DNA from 2 places in the Caballeronia eucalypticola genome. Region 1 is predicted to be linked to the other one. Evidence: riboswitches for the same ligand, from Rfam matches in the RefSeq annotation. Region 1 holds a riboswitch; the other holds the start of a gene.
The links. A riboswitch is a leader RNA that binds a small molecule or an ion and turns the genes downstream of it on or off. The one in region 1 is predicted to bind S-adenosylhomocysteine.

Region 2: another riboswitch for S-adenosylhomocysteine. It lies ahead of ahcY (adenosylhomocysteinase); the one in region 1 lies ahead of ahcY (adenosylhomocysteinase).

The regions. Positions count from the first base shown of each region.
Region 1 covers NZ_JBLKRU010000001.1:423,724-428,369, forward strand. The annotation lists gene ACMX25_RS02020 (OmpA family protein) at 150-1,811, shown strand; gene ACMX25_RS02025 (LysR family transcriptional regulator) at 1,903-2,856, opposite strand; S-adenosyl-L-homocysteine riboswitch at 3,062-3,197, shown strand; gene ahcY (adenosylhomocysteinase) at 3,231-4,646, shown strand, end outside.
Region 2 covers NZ_JBLKRU010000002.1:459,932-464,577, reverse strand. The annotation lists gene ACMX25_RS04280 (LysR family transcriptional regulator) at 1-451, shown strand, start outside; gene ahcY (adenosylhomocysteinase) at 491-1,924, opposite strand; S-adenosyl-L-homocysteine riboswitch at 1,985-2,082, opposite strand; gene ACMX25_RS04270 (acetate--CoA ligase family protein) at 2,311-4,446, shown strand; gene ACMX25_RS04265 (enoyl-CoA hydratase/isomerase family protein) at 4,443-4,646, shown strand, end outside.

The DNA of each region.
Region 1 (4,646 bases):
ATGCTTTAAGAACTGTCTCAAGACTTCTACTTTGAGGTATTTCCGATTTTTAGTCCGAAGTCCTTATTTGTTAATTGCCGAACCTATAATCCGCTTCGCTCATTCTGAGCGGTTGGCGAATTAACGCAAGTAAGGAAAAGGCAATTTAAGTGAGCATCAATGTTATTCAGCTGGTACGGGGCGCTTTGACCGAAAGCGTGTTGCAGCAACTCGCTACAAAACTGGGCGTCGCTCCCGAAGCAGCGAAACGCGTGGTCGGCATGATCGCGCCGGCACTCGTCGGGTCGCTGATGAACAAAGCCGCATCGCCTGAAGGCGCACGCAGCTTGTTCGCATCAATCATGTCACCGGATTCGAACGCCAATATCGTCGATATGCTGCCGCAACTCGTCCATGGCGACGGCCTGCAATCGTTGCTCGCGGCCGGTACGCGGCTCGCAAGCGGCGTGGCATCCGAAGAGCGCGTGAACGCGCTGAGCAACACGGTGGCAGCAAAGACCGGTGTATCGGTTGGCGCCACGCATGCGCTGGGCGGCATCGTCACGACCGCGTTGTTCGGCGTGCTAAAGCACTACTTCACGAAGTCTGGCAGCAACGTGGGCCAGTTGCCTACGCTGCTCGGCCATCAGTTGCCAATGGTGAAGGCAAGCATGACGGACGATATCGCCAGCGCGTTGGGCTTGGGCGGCGCGGCCAGCTTCATGTCCGGCGTGGCAGCGCAGATGAAAGCGGTGTCGTCGCATCTTGAACATCCGTCGACAGTCGGCGGATCGACCGCCATCAACCCTTCGCTCGACCGGATCGTGGTGGAAGAAAAGGCTCGATCGAAGAAATGGTGGTGGCTTGCTGTCGCCGCAGCGCTCGCGTTGCTCGCACTGCTGTTCGGCCGTAGCTGCGGCAACCAGACACCGCTCGCACCGGCACCCGCTGCGGCTCCTGCTGTAGCGTCCGCCGCAGCGCCGGTGGTTACATCGACTCCGGTGGTTGCCGCAGAACCCGCGTCGGCACCCGCTGCCGCGCCTGCGCCTACGAAGGACGCGCTGCTGACGTTCACCGTCGACAAGCTCGGCGCACCGACCATTCAAGCAACGGTTGGCAGTGAAGAAGAGAAGGCCAAGCTGCTCGCCGCATTGACGGCGAAGTTCGGCGCGGACCATCTGAACGCGACCATTGCAGTCGACCCGGACACCAAGCCGGCTAGCTGGCTTGACAAGCTCGACGGCCTGTTGCCGCTGATGCAATTGCCGGGCGCGGAAGCCAAGTTGTCGGGTGAGAAGATCGAGTTGAGCGGATCGGCTGCCGACGTGCGCAACGGCTGGATGAACAAGCTGAAGACGTTGTTCGGCGCGGGATTCACCATCGGCACGTTCAATGTCAAGCAAGCGGTCGAAAGCGCGAAGGAATCGTTCATGAGCGCGTTCTCGTCGTTGAGCGATGATTGCTCTGCCGCCGATGTCGCCAAGGTGCTGAACCTGCAAGTCATCAATTTCCGCACGGGTTCCGACGTGCCGCCGCAAGACGCGCAACTGGCGTTGGCGAAATCGGCAGAAGTGCTGAAGGCGTGCGAAGCGAAGGGCAAGACCGTGAAGTTGAACGTGGGCGGTTATTCGGACAATGTCGGCCCGGCGAGCACGAATCTGGTGTTGTCGAAGAAGCGGGCGGAAGCAGTGCGCGCGTTCCTCGTGAAGCACGGCGTTTCTGCTGATTCGCTGATGGCGCAAGGTTTCGGCGATGCAAACCCGATTGCCGATAACGCAACGGCCAGCGGACGTTTCGCAAACCGCCGGATCGACTTCGCTGTACAGGAATGATCGATTGACGGACGCCGCTGAGGTTTGACATCGGCGTAGCAACTAAAACCCCCTGTCCCGCGCGAGCGGGACAGGGGGTTTTTCATTTCGGCTATCGCGGCGCCGCATTCCTAACGCGTGCCGGAAACCGCTCGGCCGGCCCTTGCAAAAAGTCATCGCCGAGATTGGCTGGCAGTAATTGCCGCACAACCTCCAGCCAAGCCCTCGCCGCGTTCGACAAATAACCATTACGTCGCCAGCCCACCGCCATGTCCCAATGAATCTCCGGCGCGATCACCGGCCGGCAGGTGAATGCGTTGATATCGAGCCGGCGGCAATACGGCGCAGGCAGCAACGCAATGCCGACGCCCGCCTGCACCAGCGCAGCCATGAAATCCCAATGGCCGCTGCGCCCCACGATAGCCGGCGTGAACCCCGCTTCGCGGCAGGCATTAAGCACGAGATCCGATAACGCTAGGCTTTCGCCGTAGAACACGAACGGCTCCGCCGCGAGATCGCTGAGCGGCACGTCCGACAACGCATCCCATCGCGAGCCTTTGGGCGCAACGAGCCAGAGTAATTGGCGGCTGATGGGCAGCACATCGAACATGGCGAGATCGACGGGTTGCAGCACACCGCCAAGCTCGAGTTCGCCATCGATCAATGCAGCTTCAATTGCCTTCGAACCGCGCTCGAACAGCTTCAGTTCCACCTTCGGATAACGCTTCTTGAATGTGGCAATAGCTGGCGTGAACAGCGATCCGCCCATCGGCGGAATGCCGATAGTGAGCGTGCCGCGCCCCAGTTTGCCCAGATCGTTGAGTTCGGCTTCGAGTTGCGCGTGCGCCGCGAGCACTTCAAGGCCGCGCTGATAGACGATCTGTCCGGCGTCGGTGAGCACCATTTGGCGACTTTCGCGCAGCAGCAGCGGCGAGCCAATTTCGTCCTCGAGCGACTTCACCATCTTGCTGATGGTCGGCTGCGTGACAAACATTTTCTCCGCAGCACCGGTGAAGCTTTTTTGCTTCACGACTTCGACGAAATACCTCAACGATCGCAATTCCATGCAATTCCCCTGAATTCCAGTTTGGAATACTGTCGATAAGTTTAAGTCATTTTAATTATGTCGCAGTGCCGACCCCATCCGATTAGAGGTTAACCCTTCGCGGTTAGTCATCTGAAAGATTTGCCATGCCGATGCGTGACGGCGGCAAAACAAAACCTCTCGCGCAAACGCGCTCCCTCCATCCCAATTTGCTACAATCCCAACTCGCTTCGAGGAGCGTTGCGACGGTCTTCCACAACGAAGGCCGCCAGGCTCGAAGCATTCAATCGGACGGAGTGACCAGCGCTTGCAGACCAAGTAAGCGCTTGTTGAACCACCGCATCGAACGGCGCTCACGTCAAATTTCTATATTTCCATTTAGAAAGGAGGGCGTGATGAACGCCGCAGTTCTCGATTCAAACACCAACAAAGATTTCGTCGTCGCCGATATGTCTCTTGCTGCCTGGGGCCGCAAGGAACTGAACATCGCTGAAACCGAAATGCCTGGCCTCATGCAAACGCGTGAGGAATACAAGACGCAACAGCCGCTGAAGGGCGCGCGTATTGCCGGCTCGCTGCACATGACTATCCAGACCGGCGTGCTGATCGAAACGCTGACCGCGCTCGGTGCAGACGTCCGCTGGGCATCGTGCAACATCTTCTCGACGCAGGATCACGCTGCATCGGCTATCGCGCAGGGCGGCGTGCCGGTGTTCGCATTCAAGGGCGAATCGCTCGACGAATACTGGGAATTCTCCCACCGCATCTTCGAGTGGCCGAACGGCGAATTCGCCAACATGATCCTCGACGACGGCGGCGACGCCACGTTGCTGCTGATCCTGGGCTCGAAGGCTGAAAAGGACCGCTCGGTCATCGGCAAGCCGGAAAACGAAGAAGAAATCGCGCTGTACAAGTCGATCGCCGCTCACCTCGATATCGACCCGGCGTGGTACTCCAAGCGCCTCGTGCATATCCAGGGCGTGACAGAAGAAACGACGACGGGCGTGCATCGTCTGTATCAGATGGAAAAGGAAGGGCGCCTGCCGTTCCCGGCCATCAACGTGAACGACTCGGTCACGAAGTCGAAGTTCGACAACCTGTACGGCTGTCGTGAATCGCTGGTCGACGGCATCAAGCGCGCCACCGACGTGATGATCGCCGGCAAGATCGCGGTCGTCGCAGGTTACGGCGATGTGGGCAAGGGTTGCGCGCAATCGCTGCGCGGTCTGGGCGCGACGGTGTGGGTCACGGAAATCGATCCGATCTGCGCACTGCAGGCAGCCATGGAAGGTTACCGCGTAGTGACCATGGAATATGCCGCCGACAAGGCCGACATTTTCGTGACCGCTACGGGCAACTTCCACGTGATCGGCCATGACCACATGAAGGCGATGCGCAACAACGCAATCGTCTGCAATATTGGTCACTTCGACTCGGAAATCGACGTTGCATCGACACGCCAGTACGAGTGGGAAAACATCAAGCCACAAGTCGATCACATCATTTTCCCCGATGGCAAGCGCGTGATCCTGCTGGCTGAAGGGCGGCTCGTGAACCTGGGTTGTGCGACGGGCCACCCGTCGTTCGTGATGTCGGCATCGTTCACGAACCAGACGATTGCTCAGATCGAATTGTTCGTGCACGGCGACAAGTACGAAAACAAGGTCTATGTTTTGCCCAAGCACCTTGATGAAAAGGTCGCGCGTCTGCATCTGGGGCGTATTGGCGCTGAACTGACCGTGTTGTCGGACTATCAGGCGAACTACATCAGCGTGGACAAGATGGGTCCGTTCAAGCCGAATCACTACCGT
Region 2 (4,646 bases), on a different contig from region 1:
ATTCGATGTACAAGTCATCGCCGAAACCTATGTGACGCCGTGCCTGCTTGTCTCGGCCACGCATCCTTTCGCCACCCGCCGCTCGGTCAACATCGAGGAATGCGGCGACCTTGAAATGGCGCTTCCAGATGAGTCGCTCACCATCCGGGAAAGTTATGTGCGGATGTTTTCCAAGGCCCATATCAAGCCACGAGTCGCGCTGGTAACGAATTCGTTCGAACTGATGCGCGCTGCCGCGGTTGCCGGACTCTGCAACACGATCGTCAACAAGTACTTCGGCAACTACAAGGTCCCGCGCGGCTTGCGTTATGTCCCGTTGCAGGGCGATGGCGTCGAGCGATGGCCGCTCAGGCTATGCGTGCACACGGGCAGGAGTTTGCCCGTGTCGGTGAAATTGTTTATCGGGAGGCTTCAGACAGAGATGGCGGGAGTCGATCAAGGCAGGCAGTAAGCGGCTCGGCGCGCGGTCGATCGACTCCGGTTAAACCGGTCAGTACCGGTAGGCTTCGCTCTTGTATGGGCCTTCCTTGGGCACATTAATATACGCGGCCTGGTCGTCCGTCAACATGGTCAGTTGGGCCCTGACCTTGTCCAGATGCAGTCGCGCCACACGCTCGTCGATCAGCTTCGGCAGCACGTAGACCGTCCCGACCTCGTACTCGTCTCGATGGGTAAATATCTCCACCTGCCCGAGGGTCTGATTCGCGAGGCTACACGACATGACGAAGCTCGGATGCCCGGTCGCACAGCCCAGATTCACGAGCCGTCCTTTCGCCAATAAGATAATGCGTTTTCCATCTGGAAAAATGACGTGGTCGACTTCCGGTTTGATCTCGTCCCAATCGCACCGGGCCAAGGAGGCTACATCGATTTCGTTGTCGAAATGCCCGATATTGCAGACGATCGCCTGATCACGCATGCGCGCCATGTGCTCATAGGTGATCACGTCCTTGTTGCCGGTCGCGGTCACGAACATGTCGCATTTGTCGGCGGCATAGTCCATGGTGACAACCCGATAACCTTCCATAGCAGCCTGAAGCGCGTTGATCGGATCGACCTCCGTCACCCAGACCTGAGCGCTTAGCGCACGCAACGCCTGAGCCGAGCCCTTTCCGACGCCTCCATAGCCCGCGACGCACGCGACCTTGCCGGCAATCATGACATCGGTGGCGCGCTTGATTGCGTCCACGAGTGACTCGCGGCAGCCGTACTGGTTATCGAATTTGCTCTTGGTGACGGAATCATTGACCGCGATCGCGCGCATGCGGAGCGCGCCGTTTGCGCTCATTTCGTGCAAACGCATGACACCCGTCGTGGTCTCTTCCGTCACGCCCAGAATATGTTTGAGACGCCGGCTATACCACGATGAGTCGCGTGCAAGCGTGTTCCTGATCGCCGCGAACATGGCCGACTCGTCGGCGCTCTCTGGCACATCCAGCAGGGACAGGTCGTGCTCCGCCTGGCTCCCGAGATGGATGAGCGCAGTGGCATCGCCGCCGTCATCGAGAATCATGGTCGGTCCCTCCTCGGGCGTGCCCGCCCGGCCGCCGAAATCGAAGATGCGATGGGTGAAGTCCCAATACTCGACCAGCGTCTCGCCTTTTTTGGCAAACACCGGCGTACCGTTTGAAGCGACAGCGGCCGCTGCATGGTCCTGAGTCGAGAAAATATTGCACGAGGCCCAGCGAACCTGGGCGCCCAGTGCCTCGAGCGTTTCGATAAGGACGCCGGTCTGGATCGTCATGTGCAGCGAACCCGCAATTCGCGCTCCGTCGAGCGGACGGAATACCTGCAATTCCTGGCGGATGGCCATGAGGCCAGGCATTTCCGTTTCGGCGATCCTGAGTTCCTTATGGCCCCATGCAGCGAGCGCCATGTCCGCGACGACGAATTGCGAGCTTGAAGATGTATTCAGCGTTTCCATTGGTTCTCCGTAAAGGTGCAGAAGCCGCCGGTACGCGAGCAATTACGCCACCCGCATCCCAGCGGATAAGCGTCGTTCACCAGATCCATTAAATGGACCTGCCCGAGCCTCATCCCGCGACCTGGAGACCGGTCGGGATTGCAACGCTCCTCGGGAAATCGTGCGTAGTTTGCGTCCTGATCCGCTCGCCATGGTGCGAAAAATTCGCGCAGCGTCGACGAAAATCTCTGTTTGACCTGCTTTTTTTACGCGCTTACCTTGAAATCACCCTCGGACCTCCTGGAAGCGTGTTGGGACCGCGGGTCACCGGCCCGTGGACCGGTCGAAGACATCTGCTCGAATCACCCGATGAAGCCAGACGTCGGGGTTCTCTTGAGGAATCCAGATTGCATCCGCTCTCCCCCCTTCTCAATCCAACTTCCATCGCAGTGCTAGGTGCGTCTCCGCGTGTGGAAGCGTTAGGGCACACGGTCATCCGCAATCTTCAGCGCGTCGGCTACCCTGGCAGGATCTATCCCATTCATCCGAGTGCGCGGGAAGTCCTCGGGCTGAAGGCCTATCCGAGCGTCCAGGAGATTCCTGGCACCGTCGATTGCGCCGTTATTGCGTTAAGCGTCGACAAGGCATTGCCAGCGCTCGAAGAACTGCACGAACGCGGAATCCACAATGCCGTGCTCTATGCAAGCGGCTTTGCGGAAACCGGCGCAGAGGGCGCGGCCTTGCAGGACAAATTGGCCCGGTACTGCAGCGATCATTCGATTAATCTTTGCGGTCCTAACTGCCTCGGCCTCTACAGCGTCGCCTCGCGCGTTTCACTCTATAGCGCGTCGCTGCCGGAGAACCTTCAGCTCGGCGGCCTCGCACTGATTTCTCATTCCGGGTCGGCTTGCATTGCGCTGAGCAACCTCAACAGATTCAGCTTCAGCCATCTGATTTCGCTTGGAAACGGCGCGGTGACGGACATTGGCGATTACCTCGATTTTGTTGCTCAAGACGAAAACTGCACGGTCGCGGCGCTTTTTGTAGAAACGTTGCGAGACCCGGACAAATTCGCAACAGCCGCATTGAAGATGCGCAAGGCGGGCAAGCCGGTCGTCGCACTCAAAGTCGGCAGGTCGACATCCGGGGCGGCGGCCAGCGCTGCGCACACCGGCGCGATTGCCACGCCGGATACCGCACTGCAGGCCTTTTTCCGCCGCCTCGGTGTCGTGCTTGTGGAAGACTATGACGAGCTGATCGAAACCTGTTCGCTGTTCCTTTCGAATAGCCGTATTCCGGGCGGTAACGGTGTCGCCGTGCTTAATGTCAGCGGTGGTGAACTCGCGCTCACCTGCGATATCGCGGAGCGAGTCGGCCTGAACATCCCAGAGCTCTCGCGCGACACCATCGACGCTTTAAAAGATATCCTGCCTCCGTTTGGATCCCCTCGAAATCCGCTAGATGCAACGGGTGTGGCCGTCTTCGATACCGTCATGTACGCGAACTGCCTGCGAGCGCTGCTTGCCGATCCCGGGATCTCTCTCGTAGCAATCTCCCAGGACTGTCCCTGGACGCTAGGCAGCGATCAGGCGGCAATTTACGGGCGCCTTGCCGAAGCGGTCGTGACTGCGTCGGTGAATGCGGCCAAGCCGGTCGTCTTCTTCAACAATGTGTCCGATGCCATTCACCCGGACGTACTGGCGCCGCTTCGACTCGCGGCGATTCCCGCGTTAAGCGGTATGCGCAATGGGCTGAAGGCGATTGGCCATCTGATCCAGTACCACGAGTATGTCCAATCCGCACCGGCATCATTCGCCGCGCTGCGCGACGATCGATGGGCAGCACGGCTTGTATCCGCCGACCCGTTTACCGAACGCGAAAGCAAGGCCTTTCTCGCCGATCACGGCATTACGGTCACGCTCGAACATCTCGCGACGAATGCGGATGGAGCCGCAATGGCTGCGCATCGGCTGGGATTTCCGGTCGTGCTGAAAATCGACTCCGAAGATATCCCTCACAAGACCGAAGTCGGCGGCGTGATGCTAAACCTGCAGAACGAAGCGGAGGTGTTGTCTGCCTTCGCCGACATGATCGAACGGGTCAAGGCGCGTTTGCCCGATGCCCGTATCAATGGCGTGCTGGTACAGCAGCAAGTGTCTGCGGGCGTTGAAGCCATCGTAGGCATTGCCACGCATCGGCCATTCGGTCCTGGTGTTGTCGTCGGCTCAGGCGGCGTGCTGGTCGAACTGCTGCACGACGCCGCCTTTGAAATCGCGCCGGTCAGCCGGGATCAGGCCGACGGCATGATTTCGCTCACACGCCTTGACCGGCTCGTGAGCGGCTACCGCGGGGCACTGCCGGCGGACCGTGGCGCTTTGGCAGCCATGGTATCCCGGCTTTCCGAAATTGCGATCGCCTATCAGCACGAACTCGACGCCGTGGATCTAAACCCGGTATCAGTCCAGCCCTTCGGGAAAGGCGCCGTTGTTCTGGACGCACTGATCATTCCGAAAGCAAAAACGATCCTGGAGACAAGGCAATGATGTACGACACGATCGAACTGGTGATCGAGGGTCCCGTGGCGACCCTCGCCTTGTCGCGGCCCGACAAGATGAATGCACTAAGCGACCAGTTGCTGCTGGAAATGCAGGACGCGCTTGATGTCATAGAGAACAACCAGCAGATTCGCGCAGCCGTCATCACCGGGCGAGGCAAGGCCTTCTGCGCCGGTTTCGATCTGTCG